DNA from 4 places in the Photobacterium makurazakiensis genome. Region 1 is predicted to be linked to each of the others. Evidence: predicted binding sites of a transcription regulator. Region 1 holds the regulator's gene; each other region holds the start of a gene.
The links. The regulator CRP, encoded in region 1, controls carbon source genes, mostly activating them, when cyclic AMP is high. The targets are predictions, from matches to a motif close to TGTGANNNNNNTCACA.
Positions count from the first base shown of each region.

Region 2: a site for CRP is predicted at 5,241-5,256, ahead of typA (translational GTPase TypA). Genes of this name have one in related genera too.
Region 3: a site for CRP is predicted at 3,260-3,275, ahead of gltB (glutamate synthase large subunit). Genes of this name have one in related genera too.
Region 4: a site for CRP is predicted at 3,069-3,084, ahead of mlc (sugar metabolism global transcriptional regulator Mlc). Genes of this name have one in related genera too.

Region 1 covers NZ_JAKJSJ010000013.1:191,551-199,205, forward strand. The annotation lists gene astD (succinylglutamate-semialdehyde dehydrogenase) at 1-113, shown strand, start outside; gene L4D09_RS06450 (DUF1338 domain-containing protein) at 167-970, shown strand; gene L4D09_RS06455 (hypothetical protein) at 1,067-1,267, opposite strand; gene crp (cAMP-activated global transcriptional regulator CRP) at 1,452-2,084, opposite strand; gene L4D09_RS06465 (OsmC family protein) at 2,353-2,757, shown strand; gene L4D09_RS06470 (phosphoribulokinase) at 2,814-3,683, opposite strand; gene L4D09_RS06475 (YheU family protein) at 3,813-4,031, opposite strand; gene L4D09_RS06480 (hydrolase) at 4,084-5,061, opposite strand; gene L4D09_RS06485 (TIGR02444 family protein) at 5,169-5,621, opposite strand; gene L4D09_RS06490 (ABC transporter ATP-binding protein) at 5,668-7,587, opposite strand.
Region 2 covers NZ_JAKJSJ010000024.1:30,951-38,605, reverse strand. The annotation lists gene glnG (nitrogen regulation protein NR(I)) at 91-1,500, opposite strand; gene glnL (nitrogen regulation protein NR(II)) at 1,556-2,605, opposite strand; gene L4D09_RS12025 (DUF4124 domain-containing protein) at 2,727-3,284, opposite strand; gene glnA (glutamate--ammonia ligase) at 3,411-4,820, opposite strand; gene typA (translational GTPase TypA) at 5,359-7,188, shown strand; gene L4D09_RS12010 (AAA family ATPase) at 7,285-7,655, shown strand, end outside.
Region 3 covers NZ_JAKJSJ010000012.1:158,036-165,690, reverse strand. The annotation lists gene gltB (glutamate synthase large subunit) at 1-3,045, opposite strand, end outside; gene L4D09_RS05340 (glutamate synthase subunit beta) at 3,402-4,874, opposite strand; gene gltB (glutamate synthase large subunit) at 4,867-7,655, opposite strand, start outside.
Region 4 covers NZ_JAKJSJ010000021.1:102,551-110,205, reverse strand. The annotation lists gene L4D09_RS10900 (S1 family peptidase) at 1-357, shown strand, start outside; gene L4D09_RS10895 (PEP-CTERM sorting domain-containing protein) at 913-1,701, shown strand; gene mlc (sugar metabolism global transcriptional regulator Mlc) at 1,761-2,978, opposite strand; gene queE (7-carboxy-7-deazaguanine synthase QueE) at 3,317-3,985, shown strand; gene L4D09_RS10880 (hydrogenase expression protein HypA) at 4,157-6,943, shown strand; gene asnS (asparagine--tRNA ligase) at 7,321-7,655, shown strand, end outside.

The DNA of each region.
Region 1 (7,655 bases):
ACTTGCGGCCAAGTGCTTATTATGCCGCTGACTATTGTGCGTACCCAATGGCATCAATGGAAGGTGATCAACCTGAATTGCCGGCGCAGTTGTCGCCAGGGATCTGTATATAGGCACATTTTTCAGGTATTCCGTTTTATCGACCAGCTAAGAGGATGTGATATTCATGGAAAGGGTTGTGCAATTATTTGATGGCTTATGGCAAGACTATACTCAGCGTTTATGCCCCTCTGCTGCACAGGTGCATGATTTACTCACAGAAGATGAGCCGTTGCTGAATGACCATATTGCGTTACGGACGTTTAATTTGCCTAAAGTGGGTCTGGATAGGCTAGCGGCACCGTTTATCGCATTGGGTTATAAACCTTGTGGTAAGTATCACTTTGAAGCAAAGAAACTTTATGCTGAGCACTTTGAGCATCCAAATCCAAATGCCCCGAAAGTATTCATCAGTGAATTGCTAGTAGGGCAGTTTAGCTCGTTGCTACAGCAAACCGTACGAGAGCTTGTTGATCAAGTACCAGAAGCGGCGATGCGTGATCCTGCCTTCCTGCATGGTGGGCGGCGTTGGGACCTCGATTATGCCACTTATGAGTTGCTGGTAGCAGAAAGCGAATATGCAGGGTGGTTAGCCGCGCACGGTTTTGGTGCCAACCATTTTACAGTCAGTATTAATCAGCTTGAGCAGTTTACTGAGGTCAAAGAGGTAAATCATTTACTTCGTCATAATGGCTTTTCGATCAATGAGTCGGGGGGCGATGTGAAAGGCAGCCCTGAGGTGATGCTAGAGCAATCGGCAACGATTGCTGATACCGTTGATGTTGGCTTTACCGATGGGGTGTTTAGTATCGCGGGAGGGTTTTATGAATTTGCTAAGCGCTATGCTGCACCTGACGGTGAGTTATATCGTGGCTTTGTTGAAGCCTCGGCGGATAAAATCTTCGAAAGCACCCACGTGAAGAAAGACTGATCCGTAGGCGTTAAAGGTGATTAACCCTATAGCCCACTGTAATGAAATACGGTGGGCTTATCGTATGCGATAAGAGTAAAACGTGTTTGGGGAAGGCTAATGGCACAGGCTATCAAGTGGTGTGATCCCGAATTCATGCTTAGTAAGTTGTCCTTTATGGCATGGTGAAGCCGTTTGTTGTTCACAATAGTGACGATGCCCGCTAAAGCCTGTCATCTCTATTGTTGGGGGAAGAGGAGCAATAACGCTCGTATTGCTTGCCGGTAAGCCATTTGCTGAAAAGCGTTCGAGGTCCATATCGATTTCATCCATGTGAATGACGTATTATCACTTACGCCAGATATGCACAATGTAGCACTTGGTGGTGAGGATACAAGGACGAAAAAGTGAGCAATACGGCAAAAATACCATTTCGGTATGAATTCCCGGATCAAAAAAGCCGCCCGAGGCGGCTTTTTACTATCAATGATGGCACGCGAAATTAACGTGTACCGTATACCACGATAGTTTTACCGTGAGCAGAGATTAGGTTCTGCTCTTCCAGCATTTTCAAAATACGACCAACAGTTTCACGAGAACAACCCACGATCTGGCCAATTTCTTGGCGAGTGATCTTGATTTGCATACCGTCAGGGTGCGTCATCGCATCTGGTTGCTTCGCAAGATTTAGAAGTGTCTGAGCGATACGGCCAGTCACATCTAGGAAAGCAAGATCACCTACTTTCTGGCTTGTAACCTGAAGACGGTTTGCCATTTGAGCAGACAAACGCATCAGAATATCAGGGTTAACTTGAATAAGCTGGCGGAATTTCTTGAAAGAAATCTCTGCGACTTCACAAGGGGTTTTTGCTCGAACCCAAGCGGTACGCTCTTGGCCTTCTTCGAACAAGCCTAATTCACCGATAAAGTCACCCTGGTTTAGGTAAGACAAGATCATTTCCTTGCCTTCTTCATCCTTGATTAGGACAGCCACAGAACCTTTAACAATGTAGTAGAGCGTTTCAGCTTTTTCACCCGCATGAATCAAAGTACTCTTTGACGGGTATTTATGAATGTGGCAATGCGAAAGAAACCACTCTAGAGTTGGATCTGTTTGAGGTTTACCTGGAACCATATTACTAACTTCCTCTGTGTTTGTTGCCCAACAACGACGTCCATCAAAAAAGGGCTGGGCCTATACTTGGTGTTCGTCGCTTAGGATATTCAGTCAACAGCTGGGCTGCAAGCTCACGTGAATAATTAGTTCAAAGTTTATCTTTTTTCAGCATGTATTTCTTGATATTGATCTATCGAGAATGGTCATTTAGTAGTCATAAGTGTGCACATGATCACACAGTTGCTATATTGTCACTAATTACCCTATAAGTAGTAAGGAAAAACAAATGCAATCACGAGTGAAATGGGTCGAGAATATGACCTTTTTAGGACAGTCAAATTCTGGCCATAGTGTGGTTATGGATGGCAATGGGGGAGAAAAAGCACCAAGCCCAATGGAGATGGTATTGATGGCGGCTGGGGGGTGTAGCTCGGTTGATGTGGTTGATGGGTTGAAATCAGCTGGGCAGAAAATTACGGGCTGTGAAGCGCGAATTTCATCTGAGCGCCGTGAGCAAGCCCCCCGTATTTTTACTTCAGCGAACTTGCATTTCGTGGTGACAGGTCATGATCTCGATGAAGCGCTAGTAGCAAAAATTGTTGCTGATTCGCTAGAGAAGTATTGCTCGGTGTGTTTGATGCTTGGTGAAGGTGTTGAAATGACGCACTCTCATGAAGTGATTGGCGCCTAATTCGAAATTGCGGTGAAGAGATCCAAGCCCCTAAAAAGGGGCTTGAGTTTTATCATTTAACCGATTTTTCCTGTTTCGATCAGTTTTTGGATCAACGGGCGCATGATTAGCTCCATGGCAAAGCTCATTTTTCCACCCGGAACCACCAGTGTATTGTGGCGTGACATAAATGATCCTTGGATCATCGATAGCAAATAAGGGAAGTCGACATTTTTGATCCCGCGAAATCGGATCACGACAAAACTCTCATCCAAGCTTGGAATAGCTTTGGCGCTGAATGGGTTTGAGGTATCAACGGTAGGTACGCGCTGAAAGTTAATATGGGTACGAGAAAACTGAGGCGTAATATAATTGAGATAGTCATCCATCGATCGCACAATCGATTCCATTACCGCTTCTCGTGAATGGCCGCGATCGCGGGTATCCCGAACAATCTTTTGAATCCACTCTAAGTTGACGATTGGTACCATGCCAATCAGTAAATCAACATGCTGAGCAACATTGGTTTCACCATCAACAGCCCCACCATGAAGTCCTTCATAGAACAATACGTCGGTGTTTTCTGGTAATTCCTGCCATGGTGTGAATGAACCGGGCATTTGGTTATATGGTACGGCTTCATCAAAGGTATGCAGGTAGCGTCGAAATTGGCCGCTTCCATCATCACCATACTGGCGGAAAAAGGTTTCTAGCTGAGGGAAATCGTTCGCTTGAGGACCAAAGTAACTAATATGTCGCCCTTGATCTTTGGCTTTGCGAATTTCGACATCCATTTCTGGGCGAGTAAAACGGTGAAAGCTATCACCTTCCAGCCAGGCAGCATTAATGCCCATCATATTGAACATTTTGCGAAATGCTTCAGAGGTGGTGGATGTACCCGCCCCTGAAGACCCTGTTACTGCAATTATTGGATGTTTTGCAGACATGACAAACCCTGTCGTTAACATTAACGGAAAGAGTTAGTAACAGGGTGGTGAGGTAAGGTCAAGTCGGGATGCCAAAAATGCTACGTGCGTGCAGTCACCAAAACCGTGTAAATTAGCGCTGTAGGGGACTTATTCCCCCATATTTCGGCGTAATTTGATATCGACAGATTCATGCAGTTCAGAAAAGACGATAACGGCTTCACCCTTATCTAACTGTTGGCGCACTCGCTGTACTTTCTGCTCCATACTGAGCTCTTGTTCACCGTAGTCCGTTCCCTCACGTAACACAAAATGTTCGATTAAGTTGACTAGGGTGTCGGGGTCAATATCACGCCAAGGGATGATCATCGTGGGCTGCTCTTTAATCAAAGATGAAAAGCCAATTATATTGTTATTATTGTTATTTGTAGAGTGGTATGAATTGACCAAACCATTCCGGTACGGTGCGTTCAAGCCAGAAATCAGGTTTATGCCAAGAGCCAGAGACAAAACCCACATGACCGCCATAATGACACAGGTCGTATTCGATATGTGCCGGTAAGGGCTGGGAAGGAATAACATCTTCAGTCATGAAAGGGTCGTCTTTGGCGTGAATGACCCGAAGCGGAATGGTGACGGTAGCTAGCTTGGTTAAGCCACTACACCGTTGGTAATAATCGTTAGCATCGTCAAAGCCGTGTAGGGGGGCTGTGACTTCCTCATCAAATTGCCAAAGAGAACGAATGCTTGCGGCTTGTTCTTGTTTGAGTGGCATGGCTTCAGGTTGTGCGTTAATTTTTTTTCCGAGGTTGCGCTTCATCGATGCCAACAGATATCGCTGGTAGATCTTTGAAAACCCTTGCTGGATACGGCTTGAGCATGCAGCTAAGTCTAGTGGGGGAGAAATCACTTGCGCTGCAGCCAATTCAGACTGGTTTCCTTTTTCAGCGAGGTAATTAACCAGCATATTGCCCCCAAGCGATACCCCGACAGCAAAGAAAGGTTGTGTGGGCAGCTGTTGTCTCAGCCACTGAATAAAAAAATGGGCATCATTGATTTCACCGGAATGGTAACTCCGAGGCTGGCGATTCATTTCACCACTGCAGCCCCGAAAATGCATCATGACCCCGAGCCAACCTTGCTGCTGTGCAGCGTTAAGTAATCCATGTGCATAAGGGCTGTGAAAGCTGCCTTCTAAACCATGAAATAGAATCATGACGGGCTGTTTCTGATGGCTATTTTCTGGTGTGGCAGTCCATGCTAAATCTAAAAAATCGCCGTCAGGGGTTTCTATGCGTTGTGTTATTGGAGTGAACAGCGGCTTACGGCGTAAGAAGCGCGGTAATAAGGTTTGAACATGGGCATTGCGTAAACCGCTTGCGGGTTTAAATGGGGTCATCGAAATTCCTCATGGCACGGTATGGGGGCTATCCCATTAATTACGAAAGGTCATGAGGTTTAGATCCTAGCACAGACAAGATGGCGACGTCGTCGGAGGTCAATTAGCTAGGTGGTTGCTTGTAATTGGCGAAGAAGCGATAGGGGAGCATTAAGGTGACAGCCATAAGTCACGAGGTTATCAGGGCATGGATGAGCGGAAAGCGGACATAGGTTTAGGCTGGTTAATAAATGATGTTGCTGTCGTCGTTCAAGTAGAAGCTCAAAGGCGAGCATTTGCTGATATTGCTCGTTAGTGATAGTGGGTTTGAGTTGCTTACGTAGCACTCTGTAGGGGGTAAGTAACGCATCCGTTTCTGTGAGTGCGTCGAGTAACGCCTTGTACCCATGAGGGGGATCGAGGGTTAACTGATGTAGGTCAAGCCAATGCAGCAATAGGGCAAGGTTAATATTGCCTTGGTAATGATCTTGAAAGGTTAAGCAGGCCGGTTGAACACCAGCCTGTGAGTAGTGGCACAGACAAAATTGCCAGAAGCTTTCACTATCAATGTGTTGCTGCATTAATTGACGTCCTTATCAATGTGCCTAATACGACGAAAGGGCGAAACTAGATATTATGCTCGGCTTCCATAGCCTCAATCTGCTCTTGTAAGTCCATCCATTCCATCTCGACATCTTCTAACTCAGACTTGGCTTTGGCCTGGCGTTGCAGCTGTTCGTTGAGTTGCTTTTTATTATCAGCTTCGTAGATGCTGGCATCGGCAAGATGTGATTCTGCATCGGCAAGGGTGGCACTTAACTTTTCCATTTGCTTGTCGAGCTTGTCGATTTGTTTGCGTAATGGCGCGGTTTTCTTACGGAACTCAGCTTCTAGGCGCTTTTGTTCTTTACGTGATGCCGCACTGTTTTCTTTATTGGTTTCAGGCTTTGCCGCCTGCTGTTCACGGCGCTCGTTACGCTGCTGCTCGGTTAGCCATTTGTGATAATCATTGAGATCACCGTTAAATGGCACCACTTGGCGATCGTGCACTAAGTACAGATCATCCGTCGTAGCACGGAGTAGGTAGCGGTCGTGACTTACGATCACCATAGCCCCTTCATAGGACTGTAGGGCAAATGTCAGAGCTTGGCGCATATCGAGATCAAGGTGGTTGGTTGGTTCATCGAGTAGCAGCAGGTTAGGCCGTTGCCATACGATTAGGGCCAGTACCAGACGAGCCTTTTCACCACCAGAGAATGGGCCGACTTTTTCAAGCGCCTTATCGCCCAGAAAGCCAAAGCTACCTAAGTAGTCACGTAGCTGCTGCTCTGTTGCTTGGGGGGCAATGCGCGCCATGTGCTGAACTGGGGTATCGTCTAAATAGAGGGTTTCTAATTGGTGCTGAGCAAAGTAGCCAATCTTAACGCCTTGAGAGTAAGCAAGTTCACCCGCCTTAGCAGAAAGCTCTCCCGAGAGTAGTTTGATCAATGTAGACTTACCAGCACCGTTTCGCCCCAGCAAGCCAATACGGCTGCCCGGAACCAGGTTTAAGCGAATTTTATCGAGGATCAAATTGTCGTCATAGCCTGCCGCAACCTGATCCATCATTAAGATTGGATTAGGCAGTGCACTCGGCTCTCGAAATTCAAACGTAAATGGATTGTCGAACTGAGCAGGCAGTACTTTCTCCATTTTTTCTAGGGCTTTGATCCGGCTCTGTGCTTGACGGGCTTTACTGGCTTTATAGCGGAAGCGGTCAATATAAGACTGCATATGCGCGACTTGCTTCTGTTGTTTTTGGAACATTGCCTGTTGCAGCACTAACTTTTCGGCACGTTGAGTTTCAAACGATGAGTAGTTACCGGTGTAGCTGTTCATGGTTTGGTTTTCAATATGCACAATACGGTTAATTACCGGATCGAGGAAATCACGGTCATGTGAAATCAGAACCAATGTACCAGGGTAGTTTTGTAGCCACTTTTCAAGCCACATTACAGCATCAAGATCGAGGTGGTTGGTTGGCTCATCGAGTAGCAGCAAGTCAGAACGGCACAGTAGAGCCTGAGCCAAGTTGAGACGCATACGCCAGCCACCAGAGAATTGGTGGAGGTGCCATTGCATTTGCTCTTGTGAAAAGCCCAAGCCATCCAGCAACTCTGCAGCTCTGGCTTGGATACTATAACCGCCAACGGCTTCCAGCTTGCCATGGAGCTCAGCCACGCGATTACCGTTGTCGGCTTGCTCTGCGGCTAATAAATCGGCTTCTAACTGGCGGTATTCACGGTCGCCATCAATTACGTAGTCTAATGCTGCACGTGCGAGTGCAGGGGTTTCCTGTGCAACCCATGCCAGCTCCCAGTTCGCGGGGAATTGACAGTTACCACCATCGACACTGAGTTCATTTTTCAACAAGGCAAATAGGGTTGATTTACCACAGCCATTTTTACCGACTAGGCCGACCTTATCACCAGGGTGAATGGTTGCTGTTGCTTGGTCGAGTAGGACTTTACCGCCTCGAAGAAGTTGGATATCAGAAAACGTGATCATCGACTATGTCGGGGAAGCCCCGCTCCGCAAATACAAAATGCCAGAAACTGTGCGGCAGTCTAACCCAA
Region 2 (7,655 bases), on a different contig from region 1:
ATCATTATAGATAGTTTGCGATATTGTCGATGGAGGAAGAAACTCTGTTTATGCTAACGGATCCTGTTGAGTTCTTCCTCCTGCTGGGCATTACGCGATATTCAGTTCTTTGAGCTTACGGGTGAGGGTATTTCGTCCCCAGCCTAATAGCCTTGCGGCTTCTTGCTTATGGCCATGAGTATGCTCAAGCGCGGCTTCAAGTAAGATTTTTTCAAATTCCGGTAAAGCTTCACCTAATAAATTTTGATGGCCTTGTTGTAAGTTTTCTTTAGCCCAACGCGATAACGTGTGGTGCCAATGTTGAGAGTCATCACTCTCGCCCTGCGGCGATGGGGGAGCCATCAGCTCCGGAGGGAGATCTGCGGGGAGTACTTCATTACCACTTGCCATTACGGTTAACCAACGGCAAGTATTTTCAAGTTGGCGAACATTCCCCGGCCAGTCCAATGTACTGAGCACCGCTTCCGTATCTGGATGAAGCGTTTTTACTTCTACTGCCAGTTCATCTGAAGCGCACTGTAAAAAGTGGCGAGTCAGTTGTGGGATGTCTTGGCGGCGATCTTTGAGGGCGGGTAAATGCACGCGAATGACATTGAGGCGATGAAATAAGTCCTCCCTGAAATCCCCTTTACTGACCAAGCGTTCAAGATCTTGGTGGGTTGCTGCGATGATACGTACATCGACGTTCACCGGGGAATGCCCACCGACTCGGTAGAATTGGCCATCCGCAAGTACCCTTAAAAGCCGAGTCTGGATATCTAATGGCATATCACCGATTTCATCAAGAAACAGTGTGCCGCCGTTTGCTTGTTCGAAACGGCCTTGACGTACATTATTGGCTCCGGTGAATGCCCCTTTCTCATGGCCAAAAAGTTCGGATTCAATCAAGTCTTTGGGGATCGCAGCCATATTTAGGGCGATAAACTCTTTGCTGCTGCGTGGGCTGTGGCGGTGAAGCGCATGGGCCACCAATTCTTTACCGGTGCCTGACTCACCATTGATTAGTACAGATATAGATGAACGTGACAGGCGGCCAATCGCGCGGAATACCTCCTGCATCGCTGGTGCCTCACCAATGATTTCGGGAGCATTAGTTTCGGTTGCCTCGGGCTGTTGCTGACGCTTTTGTTCTTGGCTGTGGGTCACGGCACGTTCGACAAGATTGACGGCTTCGTCAATATCGAACGGTTTCGGCAGGTACTCAAATGCACCTTCTTGATAGGCATTGACCGCCGCATCGAGATCAGAATGCGCCGTCATGATGATCACCGGAAGGGTCGGGTAATCACTTTGTAGGGTTTTGAGCAGTGTCAGGCCATCCATGCCTGGCATACGAATGTCTGAAACCAGTACATCAGGTACGCTGCGCTCTAATGCCTCGATAACGCTATCAGCATTGGCAAAGGTTTCACATTTTAGTCCGGCGGCATTAAGGGTACGCTCCAGTACCCAGCGAATTGAGCTGTCGTCATCAACGACCCAGATTAGTCCTTTGCTCATAGTGATTCCTCTTTATTTAGCCAGTGCCTATCGCAATGGGAGTGGCTGTTTTTCGTTATTTTATCGGTAGATACAAGCTGAACTTGGTGTGTCCTGGCCAGCTGATGACTTCTATTTTTCCGCGATGTTGGTCGACAAGGTTTTGGGCAATGGATAAGCCAAGCCCCGTGCCGCCTTCTCGTCCGGTAACCATGGGGTAAAACAAGGTGTCTTGAATATCGCGGGGGATCCCTGGGCCATCGTCAATGATGTCGATTTTTGCGACAACCCGATAACGCTTGCCATGGATCAGTGTTTGATGTGCAGTACGGGTACGCAATGTGATATTGCCGCCCTGATGCTGCTGCAGTGCCAACGAAGCATTACTGACAATATTAAGGATGGCTTGCTCAAGTTGGTCAGGATCCATCAAGAAGTCGGGCAGGCTAGGGTCATAATCGCGATGTAGCGTAATGTTATCACCACAATCAATGCTAACCAGTTGGCGCACCTTTTCTAATACGATGTGAATATTATCTTCTTGGCGAGCTCCTGGGCGTTGTGGGCCGAGTAAGCGATCGACTAAGTTACGTAAACGATCGGCCTGTTCGATGATCATTTGCGTGTATTCGGTATAGCTTGGGTCGGGCAGCGTTTTTTCCAGCAGTTGCGCCGCTCCTCTTAAGCCTCCCAAGGGGTTTTTAATCTCATGGGCTAAGCCTCGAACGAGTTCCTTAGCGGCCTGCTGTTGGGCGTGCTGGCTAAGCTCTTGGCTGATCCGCCGTTGTTGGTCGATGGGTTTGAGCTCAAGTAAAATCAATAATTCTTTTTGCCACGATACTGGGCTCGCGTTGAGCTCCAGCGTATGGTGGCGGCCATCAATAACAAAGGTGACATCACTATCTGCTAGGCCCTGACCACTGTGTAAGGTTGCTTGAACCAGCCCTAAATCGAGTGACGTGTGCTGAAGCAGTTCAGGAAAGTGGGTGTTGTTGAGCCGTCGTTTGCTAAAAGACAGTAACTGCTCAGCCGCAGGATTGACGTAACGGATCGACAGCTCTTCATCGAGCAGTACAATCGCAGTCACTAGGTTATCCAAAATCAGTGGAGAAAATTCAGCCGTCACAATAACTATCCTTGTCAGTTCAATTCATTTTGGTGCATTGAACAGGGTGTGCACCATATTGGTGCAATCAAGTGTAGCCTGTCTACTGGGTGCCGTGAAAGGAAATCTTTTGCTATGCCAGTTATTTGGGCATTGGCGCAGGTGCTTTCTGATGTTTAACCGTTGCACGGTGTAGGAAGACAGTTACTGTTTCTGATGATGCAATAACCTTGCCGTATTTTAGCAACTGGCTTTGTAGGGTGTGACTGCCCCTATCGAGATTAGAGAGTTGCCACTGCTGTTGAGTTTGAGGTTTGCCATAGGGCTTGCCATTGAGCAGAAGTTGTACGGTATGGCCTTGATTTAACTTACGGCTAGCATGGGCACGTACACTGATATTTCCTTCATTGTTTCGCAGGGTTTGCTGGTGGGTTGGTGAGAGCAGCTTTATGGTGGCTGCCGGTAACGCGAGTTCGGGACTATCCGTTGTGGCTTCTTGGTGCAGTGTGGGTGGGGGTGTTTTTGGAGGCGGTGTTTGGACTTTGGGAACTTTCAAAATGAGCTCTGTTGCACCGGTTTGGGGCTGATCGCTGAAATGGATTTTACCGTCTTCATCTTCCCATGTGTAAATAGGTTCAGCCTGGACGGTGAAACAGGTTGTCCAAACAGTGACGAGCGAGAGTAAATAAAGGCATTTCATAAGTTCGATTCTGAATGAGGGGAAGACAGAATGCCATTGTTTGCTGCCTGTTAATAAGCCGCAATATGAAAAAGGCCAGCTTGTGAAGCTGGCCTAAGTATGTAATGTCGATTACTTATCAGTTACTTAAACTGAGTAGTACAGTTCGAACTCTAGTGGATGCGTTGTCATGTTTACTTTCGCAACATCCTGAGATTTCAGGTCGATATAAGAATCGATGAAGTCATCAGAGAATACACCGCCAGATGTTAGGAACTCACGATCTTCGTCAAGAGACTGTAGTGCGCCCTGTAGTGATTCAGCAACAGTTGGGATTTCCGCCGCTTCTTCAGCTGGTAGGTCGTACAAGTCTTTATCCATCGCTTCACCTGGGTGAATCTTGTTCTGGATACCGTCAAGGCCAGCCATTAGCATTGCTGCGAATGCTAGGTATGGGTTAGCTGCCGGATCACCGAAGCGTACTTCGATACGACGTGCTTTCGGGCTTGGTACTACAGGAATACGGATAGACGCTGAACGGTTACGTGCAGAGTAAGCCAGCATTACTGGTGCTTCGAAACCAGGGACTAGACGCTTGTAAGAGTTCGTCGCTGGGTTAGCAAAGGCGTTGATTGCACGTGCGTGCTTGATGATACCGCCGATGTAGTAAAGCGCCATTTCAGATAGGCCACCGTACTTGTCGCCTGCAAAGAGGTTTTGACCGTCTTTTGCTAGAGACATGTGAACGTGCATACCTGAGCCGTTGTCACCGACAAGCGGTTTAGGCATAAAGGTTGCTGTTTTACCAAATGCATGCGCAACGTTGTGAACAACGTACTTATAGATTTGGATTTCATCTGCTTTGGTGGTTAGCGTGTTGAAACGGGTCGCGATCTCATTCTGACCAGCTGTTGCAACTTCGTGGTGGTGTGCTTCAACCACTAGGCCCATTTCTTCCATGATTAGACACATAGCAGAACGGATATCTTGTGACGAATCAACAGGCGCGACAGGGAAGTAACCACCCTTCACTCCAGGACGGTGACCTTTGTTACCGCCTTCAAAATCAGAACCTGTGTTCCAAGCGGCTTCTACGTCATCAATCTTGAAGAAAGAACCTGACATGTCCGTGTTGAATTTCACGTCATCAAACAGGAAGAACTCTGGCTCAGGACCAACTAGTACTGAATCTGCAAGGCCTGTTGCGCGCATGAAATCTTCAGCACGTTTAGCGATTGAACGAGGGTCGCGATCGTAGCCTTGCATGGTTGCAGGCTCTAAAATGTCGCAACGAATGTTTAACGTTGAATCTTCAGTAAACGGGTCAAGTACCGCGCTTGATGCATCTGGCATCATTACCATGTCAGATTCGTTGATACCTTTCCAGCCAGCAACCGAAGAGCCATCGAACATTTTGCCTTCTTCAAAGAAGTCTGCATCGATTTGGTGGGATGGGATAGAAATGTGCTGCTCTTTACCTTTTGTGTCGGTAAAGCGTAGGTCAACAAACTTAACTTCATTTTCCTGGATCAGCGCTAGTACGTTATCTACTGACATCTTGAGTAACCTCCGGTGTTATTTTGGGCAACTGGCCGCAAAAAAGTTATTGGCGAGCAGGCGTAATGCTCTATAACAAACTACTTTGCTAAAACCGTGCCAACTTTTTAAAGCCCCAAAATCGCGCATTTATCGCGATTTAAGCGGCGTGAATTCCATTTCCCGCACCATTTTGGTGATTGATTGCACCATTATAGTGCGATGGGTGTGTTTTCACCTTTGTGGTGCATGCCCTACTATTAGCCGATGTTGTCTTATTGTCAATCTGGTGTCGATATTATTCATTTACTATTAAATCAGTTGTTTTCACTGAATTTGCTAAATGTAGTGTAAAATAGGGCTCAAGGCGCATAAAAAAAGCCCCATGAAGAGTGAATTTATCCAGTAATATCGGGCTTTACAGGCTGAATAAAAAAAGCTGGTGATATAAATCACATATTTCGTGGGTTTTAGAGTAAAATCTGTTAGATTATGAGCCGTTTTTTTAACCAAGTAGCTACCCGATGGTCGCTGCATGTTCTGAGTGAATGTGAAATCCATGTCTAATCAACAGATCGATAAATTAAGAAATATCGCAATTATTGCTCACGTTGACCACGGTAAAACTACCCTGGTTGACAAACTGCTTCAGCAGTCTGGCACGCTAGAAGCTCGCGGCGAAAGCGAAGAGCGTGTAATGGACTCGAACGATATCGAGAAAGAGCGTGGCATTACCATTCTTGCTAAGAACACAGCGATTAACTGGAATGATTACCGCATCAACATCGTAGATACCCCAGGACACGCCGATTTCGGTGGTGAAGTTGAGCGTATCATGTCTATGGTTGACTCTGTTCTTCTTATCGTTGATGCCGTTGATGGCCCTATGCCACAAACTCGCTTTGTAACACAAAAAGCGTTTGCATACGGTCTTAAGCCAATCGTTGTTATCAACAAGATTGACCGTCCGGGTGCACGCCCTGAGTGGGTTATGGACCAAGTGTTCGACCTATTTGACAACCTTGGTGCGACTGACGAACAACTAGACTTCACAACTGTTTATGCTTCAGCGCTTAACGGCTGGGCAACAATGGAAGAAGATTCAGTTGGCGAAGATATGGAACCATTGTTCCAAGCTGTTGTTGATACTGTAGAAGCTCCAAATGTTGACGTTGACGGCTCACTACAGATGCAAGTCTCTCAGCTAGACTACAGCTCTTACGTTGGTGTTATCGGTGTTGCGCGTATCACTCGCGGTACAGTTAAGCCTAACCAACAAGTAACTGTTGTTGGTGCTGACGGTAAGAAGCGTAATGGTAAAGTGGGCACGGTTCTAGGTTACCTAGGTCTTGAGCGTCACGAAGTTGAAGAAGCGAAAGCGGGCGATATCATCGCTATCACAGGTCTTGGTGAGCTGAAAATCTCTGATACGATTTGTGATATCAACGACGTTGAAGCACTTCCGGCACTTTCTGTTGATGAACCAACAGTAACCATGACTTTCCAGGTGAACACGTCTCCGTTCGCTGGTAAAGAAGGTAAGTTCGTAACTTCACGTAACATTCTTGAGCGTCTGCAGAAAGAATTGGTACACAACGTAGCACTACGTGTTGAAGAAACGGATAACCCAGATCGTTTCCGCGTATCAGGCCGTGGTGAGCTTCACCTATCTATCCTGATCGAAAACATGCGTCGTGAAGGTTTCGAGCTAGCAGTATCTCGTCCAGAAGTTATCATCAAAGAAGAAGATGGTCAGCTAATGGAACCGTTTGAAGTCGTGACTATCGATGTGGTGGAAGAGCACCAGGGCGGTATCATGGAGAACATCGGTCTGCGTAAAGGTGAGCTGACTGATATGGCACCAGATGGCAAAGGCCGTGTTCGCATGGACTTCATGATGCCTTCTCGTGGTCTTATCGGTTTCCAAACTGAGTTCATGACGCTAACGTCTGGTTCTGGTCTTATCTACCACTCATTTGATCACTATGGTGCTCACAAAGGCGGTACAATTGGTCAGCGTAACAACGGTGTTCTAATTTCTAACGCAACAGGTAAAGCACTGACTTACGCACTGTTTAACCTACAAGAGCGTGGTCGTCTGTTTGCTGAGCACGCTGACGAAGTTTACGAAGGTCAGGTTATCGGTATTCATAACCGTTCAAATGACCTAACAGTTAACTGTCTTAAAGGTAAGCAGCTAACTAACGTTCGTGCATCTGGTACTGATGAAGCTCAAACGCTTTCTCCTGCTATCAAGTACACGCTTGAGCAAGCACTAGAGTTCATCGATGATGACGAACTAGTAGAAGTAACACCAGTAAGCATTCGTATCCGTAAGAAACTTCTTACAGAAAACGATCGTAAACGTGCAAGCCGTACAGCAAAATAATTGCTAGCTGATTGCCGTTAACCAATCCCCCCATCGGTGCTACCATGGGGGGATTGTTGTATCTGAACCCTACAAAAACATTATAAGAAACAAACTATGCAACCGATAATCATTACGGGTGGGCCGGGGGCGGGGAAAACCTCGTTACTCAATACCCTGACCCAGCGTGGGTACATGGCGTTTCCAGAAGTGTCACGGACCTTAATTCGCCAGCAAGCGGCAATTGATAATGGTGTGTTACCGTGGACTGACTTACCGCGTTTTGCAGCCATGTGCTTAGGTATGATGGCTGAGCAACGTGAACAAGCTGTACGGGGTACGATGCCTGCTTTTGTTGATCGTGCCATTGGGGATATTTGTGCCTACCTTACGCTGGGTGGTGAGGACATAGACCCACGGTATGTGGAAGCCGCTCAAGGTTATTACCCAGTGGTGTTTTTCTGTGAGCCGCATGAAGATATTTATGT
Region 3 (7,655 bases), on a different contig from region 1:
GGCGACACCTGTGGCAATGGTGCCAACGCCGGGCTCTGAAACCAACTTAACCGACACCATGGCGGTCGGGTTTACTTGCTTAAGATCGAAGATCAGCTGGGCTAAATCTTCTATTGAATAAATGTCGTGGTGAGGCGGTGGTGAGATGAGCGTTACGCCAGGTACGGCATAGCGCAGTTTGGCTATTTCTGCTGTGACTTTGTGCCCAGGGAGCTGACCGCCTTCACCAGGTTTTGCCCCTTGGGCAACTTTAATTTGCAGGACATCGGCATTAACCAGATAGTGTGGCGTTACCCCGAATCGACCTGACGCGACTTGTTTGATCCGTGAATTACGCTCACTGTTAAACCGTCGCGGATCTTCGCCACCTTCGCCGGAATTAGAGCAGCCGCCAAGCCGATTCATCGCGATGGCGAGTGCTTCATGGGCTTCAGGGCTTAGCGCGCCAATTGACATAGCAGCTGAGTCGAAACGCTTATAGAGTGCTGTTGCAGCTTCTACTTGCTGTATATTAATTGGATTATCGGACTGTTTCAGCGCCAGTAGATCGCGTATTGCAGCCACAGGACGTTCATTCACTTGATTGGCAAAGGCAAGGTAATCTTGGTAATCGCCGGACTTCACGGCTTGTTGCAAGGTACCAACCACGTCAGGGTTATAGGCATGGAACTCGCCGCCGTGTACATATTTGAGCAACCCACCATGTTCAATGGGTTTGCGTTTGAGCCAAGCTCGGCGGCTCAAGTTGAATAGATCTTGCTGGAAGTCTGAGAAATCAGCGCCTTGGATCCGGCTAGAGACACCTTTGAAGCAGAGGTCGATCACCTGATCATTTAAGCCTACGGCTTCAAACAGCATCGAACAGCGATATGACGCAATGGTTGAGATCCCCATTTTGGACATTATTTTAAACAGTCCTTTGTTGATCCCATTACGGTAGTTCACCATGATTTCACGATAGGGTTTAGATATTGCACCGTTGTCGATGAGTTTACCTAGCGACTCATAAGCAAGGTATGGGTAAACGGCGGTGGCGCCAAAGCCAAGCAAGACAGCGAATTGATGTGGATCGCGGGCAGTGGCGGTTTCAATCACGATGTTGGCATCACAGCGTAGGTTTTTCTCGATCAAACGATTTTGAACCGCACCGACAGCCATCGCAGCAGGGATTGGCAATTTGTCAGGGTTGATACCACGATCAGACAGAACCAGCAATACGGTGCCGTTTTGTACTAACCGTTCAGCCTGGTTGCAAACATCAATAATGGCTTGTTCGAGATCTTTCTCTGCCGGGGCGAAATTGATATCGATAATACTATTACGGTAGTGCTGATTATCGAGTTCAAGCAACTGAACAAGATCAGAGTAAAGCAAAACTGGAGAGCCAAATGCCACCCGATAAGCATGGCCATCGGTTTCGCAAAAGACGTTCATTTCTCGGCCAATACAGGTTGCCAGTGACATGACATGCTTTTCGCGTAGCGGGTCAATGGGCGGATTGGTGACCTGAGCAAACATTTGTCTGAAGTAGTCGGTGATAGCACGTTCTTTTGACGATAACACCGCAACCGGAGCATCATCACCCATTGAACCTGTTGCCTCTTGGCCGTTTTCGCCGATGACTCGTAGTACTTGATCCAGCTCTTCGCGGTTAACCCCGAAGAGCTTTTGATAGGTATTAAGCTCATGATCATCGAGCGAGCGATTCCCGACTTGTTCATCGCCTAAATTTTCAAATGGTATAAGACGCTTAACGTGGCTATCCATCCAATCCTTATAGGTATGGCGGCCCATTAGTTCATTATCAATATCTTTTGAGTGCCACGTTTTGCCAAATTTTGTGTCGATCACCAGCAACTCGCCGGGACCGACTCGACCTTTTTCTGCTACCTCATCTGGCGCGTAATCCCAGATCCCAATCTCTGACGCTAATGTGATCAGCTTGTCTTTGGTGATCACATAACGAGCAGGGCGAAGACCGTTACGATCAAGGCTGCAGGCGGCGTAGCGACCATCAGACATGACGATGCCTGCAGGGCCATCCCATGGTTCCATATGCATGGAGTTAAAATCATAAAAGGCGCGTAATTCCGGATCCATATCGGGGTGGTTTTGCCATGCTGGTGGTACGAGCATGCGCATGGCACGGAATAGATCCATACCACCAGAGAGGAAAAGCTCTAGCATATTATCGAGGCTGGATGAGTCAGAGCCGGTTTCATTGACAAAAGGTGCCGCTGTTTGCAGATCTGGGAGTAACGGTGAAGCAAATTTATAAGCCCTCGCGCGAGCCCATTGGCGATTGCCTGCGATGGTATTGATCTCACCATTATGGGCCAGATAGCGGAAAGGTTGGGCGAGTGGCCAACGTGGCTGGGTATTGGTGGAAAATCGCTGGTGGAACAGGCAGATAGATGATTCAAGCCGAATGTCACCAAGATCTAAGTAGAATCGAGGTAAATCGGCTGGCATGCATAACCCTTTATAAACCGTTACTTGAGTCGATAGGCTGCAAATGTAAAAGTCAGGATCTTGGGTTATACGTTTTTCAATACGACGGCGTGCAACATAGAGGCGGCGATCAATATCACGGGGCTTCCAACCTGCAGGGGCGTTGATAAACGCCTGTTCGATATTTGGCAAGGTTTCGTTGGCAATTGGGCCAAGTACTTGTGGGTTGATCGGGACTTCGCGCCAACCTACCAATGATAAGGTTTCTTTGGCTAATTCTTCGTTAATGATGGTACGAGCTTGTTCGGCTAATACCGGGTCTTGGCTGAAAAAAATCATGCCAAGGGCAAATTCTCGTGATAGCTTCCAGCCTTTTTCTTCGGCGATAATGCGATAGAAACTATCAGGCTTTTTCATTAATAAACCACAACCGTCTCCGGTTTTACCATCGGCAGCAATACCACCGCGGTGGGTCATGCGATCTAGAGCCGAAATGGCGGTGCGAACCAGTTTGTGGCTGGTATCTCCTTCGATATGGGCGATAAGCCCAAAACCACAGTTGTCTTTATCTAGCGTTGGGTCATACAGTGTCATTGCAACTCTCCCTTGCTTCTGCCTTATTAAGCAGTATTACTGCATTTTGATGACGGTCCTTATCATCGAGAACTTACCTCAGCACTGTTTTCTTTAACTTTATGCTGTGCTCGTCGGGTACGGCTATAGGTATTTATGTGCTTCCAGCGACTTTTCAAGTTAACGACTATTTACAAAAAGGTCAAACTTTCACCAGCAGATTCACATTCTGTCTCGCGAGTGAGATCTCATTTGGTAGAAGGGGGACATGAAGAGGATAAGTTTTGGTTTGGGGGGAGTTGTGCGGAATAAAAAGCCGGCTCATTAGAGCCGGCTTGGTATTTATGCCATTTTCATTTGACTTAGCGAGAGCGTAATTAAACGTTTGAAAGCATCAACGAGTCAGCTCTTGCTTCTAAGTTCGAATCACCCATCAAGAAAGCATCAATTTCGCGGGCACATTCGCGACCTTCATTGATACAACGTACAACCAGTGATTGGCCTGTGCGCATATCGCCAGCGGCAAAAATGCCTTTTTGGCTAGTCGCAAAACCTTGAGTTGCAACATTGCCACGTTCATCAAGCTTGATATCAAGCTGAGCAAGGACACCTGTTGGCTCTGGATGCAAGAAGCCCATTGCTAAGAACGCCATATCACAAGGAATGATACGCTCTGAACCCGCAACTTCGTTGAAGTTTGGACGCTCGCCCGGCTTGGCTTCTTCCCATTGAATATCAGCAATGCGCAAGGCTTTTACGTTGCCCGCCTCATCGCCAATGAATTCTTTGGTCAAGATATTCCAGTGACGGTCACAACCTTCTTCATGTGACGTCGAAGTCTTCATGATCATCGGGTATGAAGGCCAAGGTTGGTTGGCTGGACGCTGCTCCGGTGGCAGTGGCATGATCTCAACTTGAGTAATGCTTGCTGCGCCATGGCGGTTAGAGGTTCCGACACAGTCTGAACCCGTATCACCACCACCGATGACCACAACATGCTTACCTTTGGCGTGGATTTCCTCGGTTTTTAGGTCGAGGTCATTGGCTCGTCGGTTATTCTGCGCCAAGAACTCCATCGCATAGTGAACGCCTGTCAGCTCACGACCTGGGATAGGCAAGTTACGAGGAACCGTTGACCCACCCGTTAGCAAGACCACATCAAATTCTTGGCGTAGTTGAAGGGCATTGATATCAACACCAATGTGAGCGTTAACCTCAAACTTAATGCCGGCATCGGCCATTAAATTGATTTTACGATCAATAACATCCATACCCAGTTTGAAATCAGGGATGCCAAAGCGCAGTAGGCCACCCACTTTTTCATCACGCTCGAATACAGTTACACAGTGGCCAGCACTGTTTAGCTGTTCGGCAGCGGCTAGACCTGCAGGGCCTGAACCGATGATCGCAACCGTTTTTCCTGAGCGAGAGCGAGGGACTTTAGGTTTGGCATAGCCTTCACGGTATGCCGTTTCAACAATGGTTTTCTCGATATTACAGATCGTGATTGGATCTTGATTAATCCCTAATACACAGCCACTTTCACAAGGTGCTGGGCATACACGTCCGGTAAATTCCGGGAAATTATTGGTTGAACTTAAAATGTTCCACGCTTCTTCCCAACTGTCACGATAAACAGCATCGTTGAATTCAGGGATGATATTACCGATCGGGCATGAGTTATGGCAAAACGGTACACCACAATCCATACAGCGTGAGGCTTGCGTATTGATCTTATCACCGAACTCTTCGTTCAGAACAAACTCCTTGTTGTCCTGAATACGAACGCTGGGATCTAATTTCTTTGGTAGCTCACGACCAAATTCTAAAAATCCTGTAGGCTTACCCATTGATGGCCTCCAACTCTTCCTTGTTTTCTGCTTCAGCCTTACGCTTCTGTAGTACTGCTTTGTAATCCCTTGGCATCACTTTGACCATTTTCTGAAGGTTTGCTTCAAAGTTAGATAGGAAAGTTTCTGCTACAGTACTGCCTGTTAGCTCAACATGCTTGGTTAGCATGTCAAACAGTAGCTCTTTGTCTTCTTGCTCGATAGGGTCGAGGTCAACCAGTTCTGGGTTTAGTTTGGTATCAAAGTCTTCGAATTGGTCCCAAACATATGCCACACCGCCACTCATACCAGCAGCGAAGTTACGGCCTGTTTGACCTAGGATTATGGCTGCACCGCCAGTCATGTATTCACAACCGTGGTCTCCCACACCTTCAACGACGACTTTTGCCCCCGAGTTACGTACACAGAAACGCTCGCCTGCCATACCGCGGATGAATGATTCACCTGAGGTTGCACCATAGAAACACACGTTACCGACGACGATGTTGTCTTCTGGGACAATGTCAGATTTCGCATCAGGGTAGAGTACTAATGTACCGCCAGATAGGCCTTTACCCCAGTAGTCATTCGCATCACCTTCCACTTCAAACTTGACGTTTTTCGCTAGGAAGGCACCAAAACTCTGCCCAGCTGAACCTTTGAACTTCACGTTCATTGGTTGTGGCAAACCTTTGTCTTTGTAGATTTTTGATATTTCGTTCGACAGCATCGTACCGGCGCTACGGTCGGTATTGATGATGTCAAATTCAGCCTCAACGGATTTACCTTCGTACAGTGCTGGCGCTGCCACTTCAATTAACTTGCGATCAAGCACGTCTTCAAGGTTATGATTCTGTTCACGCTGGTTGTATACCCCATCTTCTTCACGAGCCGGCTCGATAAACAGTACCGGGCTAAGATCGAGGTTCTTGTATTTCCAGTGGCCGATGTTTTCGCGGATTTTCAGTTTGTGTGACTGACCAACCATTTCTTCAATGCTGCGGAAACCAAGTTCAGCCATGATTTCGCGTAGGCCTTCAGCCATGTACTGGAAGAAGGTGACGACATCTTCTACGCGGCCATCAAAGCGCTCACGCAGGCTCTTGTTCTGAGTCGCGATACCCACAGGACAGGTGTTTTTATGACACTTACGCATCATGATACAGCCTTCAACCACCAAGGCCGCTGTGGCAACACCCCATTCTTCAGCCCCCAGTAGCGTTGCTACTGCAAGATCTCGCGGTGTTTTCATTTGGCCATCGGTCTGAACGACGATACGGTTACGTAGGCCGTTTTTCAGTAGGGTTTGATGCGTTTCCGCTAGTCCTAGCTCCCACGGTAGACCCGTGTGACGAATAGATGACATTGGCGATGCGCCTGTACCGCCATCAAAGCCTGCGATTAGTACGACATCTGCTTTGGCTTTTGCTACACCAGAGGCGATCGTACCGACACCCGCTTCAGATACTAACTTAACGTTGACACGACCCGCGCGGTTGGCATTTTTCAGGTCGTAGATCAGCTGAGCTAAATCTTCGATTGAATAAATATCGTGGTGTGGCGGTGGTGAAATTAGGCCTACTCCAGGGGTGGAGTGGCGCGTTGCACCGATCCAGTCATCAACTTTATCACCCGGCAGTTGACCGCCTTCGCCTGGTTTTGCGCCTTGAGCCATCTTGATCTGAATTTCTTCAGAGTTAGTCAGGTAGTAAGAAGTCACGCCGAATCGACCAGAAGCTACTTGCTTGATCGCCGAACGTTCCCAGTCACCGTTTTCTTTCTTCTCAAAGCGGTCAGGGTCTTCACCACCTTCACCTGAGTTAGATTTCGCACCGATACGGTTCATCGCAACAGCAAGCGTTGAGTGAGCTTCGTAAGAGATTGAACCAAAGCTCATGGCACCTGTGGCAAAACGCTTCAGAATGCTGTCAATTGGTTCTACTTCATCGAGTGGTACCGAGCCTGTTGGGCTCTTAATAAACTCAAGTTGGCTACGAAGTGTTGCTGCGTTATCGCCTTGAGCATCAACCTCTGCGGCATACTCTTTGAATTGGTCAAAGTCTTTGTTTCGGGTCGACTGCTGTAGCAATGAGATAGTTTCAGGGTTGAACAGGTGCTTTTCACCACGCTGTTTCCACTGATAAACACCACCAACATCGAGCATCTGGATTGGCACTTCACGTGTTGGGTAACCCACGCGATGGCGTACCAGTACTTCTTTGGCGATATCATCAATCGTTAAGCCTTGAATACGTGAAACCGTACCCGTGAAGTACTTATCGACCACAGATTTGCTGATACCCAGAGCTTCAAAAATTTGCGCGCCATGGTATGACTGTAGCGTTGAGATCCCCATTTTAGAGAAGATTTTAAGTAACCCGCCATTAACCCCTTTACGGTAGTTGTTGAACAACTCTTCCGTCGGTAGTTCTGGGTCAAGCTTACGTTTACGCTGCAGATCAACGATGGTCTCGGTTACCAGATATGGGTTAACCGCATTTGCCCCGTAGCCCACCAGTGTTGCAAAGTGGTGCGTTTCACGTGCATCGCCGGTTTCAACAACGATGTCACACTTCGCACGCAGACCTTTGCGGATCAGGTGGTGGTGTACCGCGCCAACAGCAAGCATGGCCGGAACTGCTGCGTGGTTAGAGTTTACTGCACGGTCAGTCAGAATAATGACTGAGTAGCCATCATTTACTGCATCTTCTGAATACTGACAGATACGCTTCAGGGCACGCTCTAGCTTGCCTTCTTCACCGCTGGCACGGAATACGATATCCAGCGTTTTCGCTTGTAAGT
Region 4 (7,655 bases), on a different contig from region 1:
CTTTATAGTTTTACAGGCTTTCCTATCGGAGCAATTCTTGGTTTATACCCCGCAACTCACCGCGGTATTATTTCAAGCATTACCCCTATTGCTATACCAGCCCGTAATGCAAAAGAACTCACTCCCAAACAGCTAAAACAATTGAAGCAACCGTATTTTGTCTATCAATTTGATGCTACTGCCTATCCAGGTAACAGTGGTAGCCCTGTTTACCATCCAATTACAGGTGATGTTATTGCCGTTATCAATAAGGTTTTAGTCAAATCAACACGTGAATCTGCACTTACTTCACCAAGTGCCATTACTTATGCCATCCCAATCAGTCATCTTCAAGCTCTTTTAGCTAAGCAGCGATAGGTCTACATTCTTATGCTCCTTCGTAAGTACGCATATACAGCTATCATTGTTTTCATTATCTATACCTGTTTGATTACTTACCTTTCAATAATGCCAGCTGCTGATAAAGGCGGGGTCACCGACTTAGACCAATATGGTATTTTCTTTCTCGACAAGATATTACACTTAGGTGCTTATTGCTGTTTTATCCTTATCGCACATTTTATTTTTGTATCTCACAATCATTTATTCCTATTATGCGCAGCAGTTAGCTTATATGGGATTGCAATTGAGACTATTCAGTCACTTGCCATTCAGGGTCGTGAGGGCTCATATCTCGACGCATTGTCAAATATTCTTGGCATAACCCTCGGTTACACCTCGGTGCTTTTTTATAGAAGATTCTCTTTTGAATCAATAAAATAGGATTAAATTATCAACTGTCATGTTATGAAAGCTATACAACGTCGGAATAGTTTTTGGGATTCGAGCTAATTTAAATAAAGTGCGTTTATATTATGGTACACAAGTTGCTTATATAAATAAGTCATTATGATTTTTTAATCAAGGATACTTATGAAGAACATATTAATCGCCTCATCTTTGGTTTGCGCGGCATTTAGTACAAATGCAAGCCTATGGATGTTTGATGACTTTACCGTCAATCATGGCTCAGGTATGGACTTAGCAAAGAATGGAATCGGTTCTGAGTCAGGTTCAACAGCAATCATGACCCCTGGCATTATAGGTGGACAACGAGATGCCGAGCTAACAGTAACGCAAGCTGGTAGTGCTAACCCAGATTCAACACTACAAGCAGGTGATCCTGATTTCCCTTTTTTATCTTGGACTAACGGCTCTGGTGCCTTTTCCATCGCTGAAGTTATCTATGATGGTGGCTCAACCGCCCCCAAAAATGCGACGTCGTTTTACTCAACGCCTCCCAAAATGAATGTCTTTAGTCAAGGTCTTAATTCTTTAGATGTCTTAAACCCTACCGGTCTTTACACGGCATTTTTCTTTGATGTTGTGACAAGCGATGCCGCTGGTACGTTTGATTACTACTTACAAGTATTCGACATGCAAGGTGGTATCGACCAAGTAACGGGGTCAAACTCTGGGGGGGTACTTAATCGAATGGCTATTGATTTTAGTTTATTTAACTCAGCCAATGTCGATCTTAGTGAAATAGGGGCAATAGCATTTGGGTTCAATAGTACTGAAGAAGGTACTGATATTTCCATAAGTTCTTGGGGCGTTATCCCAGAGCCTTCAATTTTAGCAATTTTCGGGGCAACTCTATTGGGTTTTGGGGTTGTAACTACTCGCCGTAAGCGTAAAGCAGTTGAACTATATGACTTATAAAGAAAAAGTAGTAAGCAAAGAATAAGCCAGTCCAAGCGGGCTGGCTTATATGTGCCCGTTTAGCCCTCTTCGATTAATTTCATTAGTAAGTGTCCATCATACATCGCTTGCTTTACCAGCGCGGCTCCAGGCATCGTCGCCTGTGTATAGAATGAACTTTCACCAATGACTAAATCGCGATTATATACAGGTAATGATTGTGTACGAATACAATCCATAATCGCGGGATAAAGCACTGCTTTCGCGCGGTTGAATTCTCCGCCAATCAAGATTTTTTCTGGGTTAAATAAGTTAACCATGATTGCGATCGCTTGGCCAAGATTATGGCCAAGTTCAATAATGATCTGTCTTGCTAACGTGTCACCATCTACAGCTGCGTCACAAATTTTTTCAATGCTTAATGCTTTACCGTGGAGTGTTGAAGGGTGGCCTTCCCGTAAACGCTGTTCTACTTGCCCTAATACTGCTTTTAAACTTGCCACCGTCTCTAAACAACCGTGATTGCCGCAAAAGCACTTCTTACCATATGGTTTAATTTGAATATGACCAAGTTCACCAATGTTGCCAATACGACCCTGTAATACAACATTATCAAGAACAATGCCGGCTCCAACACCGTGATAAATTGAAATCAGAATTGAGTTAGCAACATCACGTGAATTGCCAAAAAGCTTTTCGGCTAACGCCCATGAGCGTGTGTCATTACCAATAAAAACGGGTAAGCCTGTTGCCTGATGAATGGCAGGGCCTAGCTCTAAGTTATGGACATCATAGTGCGGCATCTGCAGCACCATGCCTTTATCTGCATTCACGAGCCCTGGCAAAGAAACCGCAATTGCGGTTATCCTATCGAGCTCGCCGACATGGTTAGCAAAAAACGTCTCGATCTCTTTTAATAACTGCTGCAAAACTTCGTCTTGTTGCAGCACATCCACATCTTTCCTTTCTTCAACAAGAATATCGCCACCAAGTTCGTGCAGTGCGATCGTCAAATACCCTCGTCCTAAACGAAGTGATAAAAACTGCCACCCTTCGTTCGCAGGCACCAATCCAATCGCAGGTCGGCCACGCGTTGCTGCTTCTTGTATATTGGTTTCTTTTATTAAATGAGCTTCTATCAGTTCACGAGTGATTTTAGTGATACTTGCAGGTGCTAATTGGCTACGCTTTGATAGCTCGATACGTGATATCGGTCCGTACCGATCGATAAGCTTGTAGACGCTGCCGGCATTATTTCTTTTGATATGATCTATGTGACCAGGCTGGGCGACATACATGCCTGTACTCCAAAGGTTAAGTGCTAAAAATTAGTATCCCTTTAATTTTTTTACTTTGCGAAGTAATTGTGAAGCTGATTATTCAAAGTACGTGACATTGGTCACGATGAAAGATGTAATCACCATCATTTTTGTGCTTCACTCCTAATAAAAGTATCGTATTTTCAAGGTTTTTTTGCTGACAAAATTTATTAGATTGCCACTGATATAACAACATGGCATATGCTTTTTGCACATGTGTTTTGCTAACTGTCGCGATTTATTCAAGACAGCCATGGGCTGAACTGTCATAATAGCCGGCTGCATAAAAAGTAATTCAACTCACCATGAGGTTAGCGGTGTACAAAATTAACGAAGTCTTTGAAACGATTCAAGGCGAAGGTGTTTTTACTGGTGTCCCTGCAATTTTTGTTCGTCTCCAAATTTGCCCTGTCGGGTGTGCTTGGTGCGATACGAAACAAACTTGGACTGCCGAGCCGCAAGATCATGTTTCAATTAGTGAAGTAATGGCTAAGAAAGGTGACTCACCGCTTTGGACAAACCTGGACGCTAGTGGAGTCGTAGATTTGTTGAAATCCCAACAATATACAGCAAAACACGTTGTAATTACGGGGGGAGAGCCTTGTATTTATGACCTACTGCCACTGACTCGTGCACTAGATAATGCAGGCTATCAGTGCCAAATCGAAACAAGTGGAACCTCTGAGGTACTGGCAACGGACAAGACGTGGGTAACGGTGTCGCCAAAAATCAACATGAAAGCCAAGTTACCAGTATTAGCGTCGGCTCTTGAGCGTGCTGATGAGATCAAACACCCTGTAGGCACACAAAACGATATTGAACAGCTTGATGAATTAATGTCAGGAAAGAATCTCAAACCAGACGTTACCGTAGCACTACAGCCGATCAGCCAAAAACCACGAGCTACTGAGCTTTGCATTAAAACGTGTATTCAACGTAATTGGCGACTTTCGATCCAAACGCATAAGTACCTCGCTATTGCCTAACACGTACTTCAAATAAAAACAGTGTAAGTGAGAGTCTTAATAATTAGACTCTCGCTTAATATTCAAGACATGTCTTCTATCTTAACTTCCGTTCTATTTCCCATTCCTATAATTGTTCCTGAAACATATAAAAACTAAAAGCACAGCCATAACTTTTATTGGGGAAAAACTATGCGCAGTTATCTGGGATATTGCCTATTGGTTGTTTGCAGCCTATTTCTAACCGCCTGTGGTGGGGGCAGTGACAGCCCTGAACCAGTTGCAGGTACACCAGCACCAGTCTTGACCAATTTTACTGTTTCAGTTGACCTTCCGGCACAATTGACAACGGCGAATATCCCATCATTCAGCTTCGTTGGAAAAGCCCATGCTGATGCATTAACTACCCTTTCTGAAACTAACTTTGCCGCCGTTTGGCTTGACGATAAAGGGAAGATTTTTGAACGAATTGACCTCACCAATTGGGAATCTAAACAAGACGGTACGTATACCTTTACTGCAGGCACGAGGATCCGCATAAATGCAGTGCTTTTGATTGATCCTCAAGGCCAGCCTGATTTTACCCTTGGAGAGGCATTACCGCAGGGGCTTTATATGGTTCCCCTCGCGAATGAACGGTTAGCCTTAACATTAGAATCATCACTTACCTATTATGCCCTTGCCGAACGGGTAATTTCAGATGAGAGCTGGGGAGTCTTTACTGAGGCATTTACTTCAGGCTCCTCGAGCAAAACGCTCTTATCCTATTTAGATTTGCAAGTTGTTTCTGAAGATATCAGGGACACGCTTTTCCCTAAAATTGGTATGGAAAGCCTTACCTTAAAAGATTTAATGTCACTATCCATCGTACAATCAATGACTAAAGGTCGCATAGAACGATTCTTTACCGAACAAGCTGCGCTCGAAGCTGATATTCAAGCTATTTTAACCGATGGCTTTTGGAAGGTTGCTGCATTTAACGATAACAATGGCAGCGGATTAATGACCGATGTAACAAAATACGATGGGGACGAAACAAGCATCAGAGAATTTCGCTGGAATAAGTCTGGTAATGACGATATCAACCTAACAGAATTTTTCACCTATCTTAGTGGCTCTACAAGCTTTGGTACTGAAGATATTCAAGGCCAAATACTTACCAGTGATGGTTGGATCGGCCTATTCAACTACTTAAAAGTCATTAGCGCCACTCAAACGAGTGCCTTACTCACTGATGCGGCACTAACCAAAGATGATGATTCTGGTGTTATTTTGAACGCCAGCGTATATCCACTACAAGATAAAAAGATGCATGACTTCTTATCGAGTAAAGAAAATCATTTCATAACACGCTATATCCAGTCGGACCAAACCTTTTCTGAAGGTGCGTCAGGGTTTTATTTCACTTGGCGGCCACAAAATGAAACCTATTTACTTTGTGATAATACAAATAGTCAAGATACATGCCAAATAGCACCTTGGCAGAGCCCTGAAACTGCCTATACAGCTTTAGATGACGTTATTACTCAACTACAAAACGTCGGGCCAGATATAGAGGATGTGAATGGCTTCAAGCTTAGTGATAATGTTATTGTTGAATTCATTGATGATGGTTTTTTCACCATTCGTTACTGGACAAACATTGCTGCAGATAAGTGGACTATTCAAGAATTGGGGGTATGGGCTAGCACCGCTTTTGCTTCTAAATCACTGATTCGTTTTGAAGTACCTGACATAATCAAGCAACTTGCTTCCGACTACCCATTTAACAGCGTGAATCTATTCCTTGTTGAAGATCGTGGCTTCGTCAATATAGGTGAAACCTTATTGGGTAATACAGAGCTCCACTACTCAGGCTTTGACAACGACGCTTTAGCACAAATTTTAGCTGCGTCTAGTCGTGACAACCTCCCAGCTTTCGATCTTTGCGCATTTGGCAATACTTCACTAGCCAACGAAGATTTATTCTTAAATGCCGTTACAGAGTGCGGAGGGGATGAACGTTTTACGACAACAAGTGTTGACGGTTTGATTGATAAAACCTTGGTTCATATTTCAGAACAAGGGGAAATTAGTGCTCGACGCTTACTTGCCGACAATAGTTGGGAGTACTTCGTCGATACATTATTACAGCCATCGTCAACGCGCAGTTGGTCGTTAACCGATGCTGGCTATCTGCAATTTTTTGAAAACAACAATTCACCTGAAGATTTTATCTATTGGGCGATGACTGCTTACGACTATACGCAACAACTGCTCGCGATAAAAACATACGAAGCTACGCCACCTGACGCTATTATCGATACACTCATGCGAAAAGAGTATGCAGCGGGTGACCTTACAAGCTGTAGCACACTTGATTCAGGGTGGAATACCGCAACGACTGCCCCAGTAACCAAACGCAACTTAACCGATTACCAAGAGCAGGTTAACCAATGCAAAGTCATCTGGTTTGAACGCAATCCTGTTTTCACAGAAAAACTTCTTATCGGCCAGACAGGTGAGCTTTCTGATGATAAAGCGTTAACATTTTCAAGTGATAGTTCGCGCTTCCTACAATTAAGCGACAATTTTTCTGGCGACTTCTTCCTCGGTAAGTATGTCGATACTGATGGTTGTGGTTTTGATATTGATATTCGCTGGAAATTGGAAAGTGACGGCACGCTCTATTATGAAGCCATTGATGGCTCATTGAATGAACGCATACAGCTAACTGACACAGATGGCTTACAACTCTCAATAAAAGCCTTTAATCACCAAACCCGTTGGCAAACAGATGACAGCTTATTATTTGCAGCGACTGAAGGCGAGATTTGGAGTGATATCGTCACACTAATACCAGCCAGCAGTGTACCGAATGTCACCCCAATTGAAGAGCCTGCGCCAGATCCGAATGCGCCACCACCCGACCCTAATGCTCCGCCACCTGCCGGAACTATACTCAATGATGGTCAGGCATGCGCATTCCCAGCACCATAAGTGATATATGTGCCTTATATAAAGCCCGTTAAACGGGCTCCCCCCAGATCCCAAAAGGCGAGTTTTCTAAGCTTATAAACAAGCTTAGAAATTCTCGCTAAAGCGGCATCTTGCAGTCGCTGGGGTATAAATGTTGACATTCATACCCCAGCGAAAGCCAACACGGTAAACGCATAAATTTTTCCCTAGTTGCGACATTATGACTGATCAGCACAAAAGTTAACCACTCAAAGTGTCCAATCGTGAAATTACTGCATCTATTTAGCCTTTCAATGAATATCAAGGCTTGATGCTTGACGTAAGACAGGTAATATTAGTTCTTTGGACTGTATCTTAAAGCGCACTATCCAAGTGCCTTAACGGAGAATAATTTAAACATGACTTACGCGCCTGTTACAGACGTACTTAGCGGTAAGCTCGCGGTAGACAGTGAAGTTACTGTTCGCGGCTGGATCCGTTCACGTCGTGATTCCAAAGCTGGAATCTCTTTCCTTGCCATTTATGACGGCTCTTGTTTCGACCCGATTCAGGCCGTGGTCCCTAATGAGTTAAATAATTACCAGGATGAAGTACTTAAGCTGACTACTGGTTGCTCTGTTGAGGTCACAGGTAAAATCGTTGAATCACCAGCGAAAGGTCAAGATTTTGAACTAGCTGCAACTGACGTTAAAATCGTTGGTTTAGTTGAAGACCCAGATACGTACCCAATGGC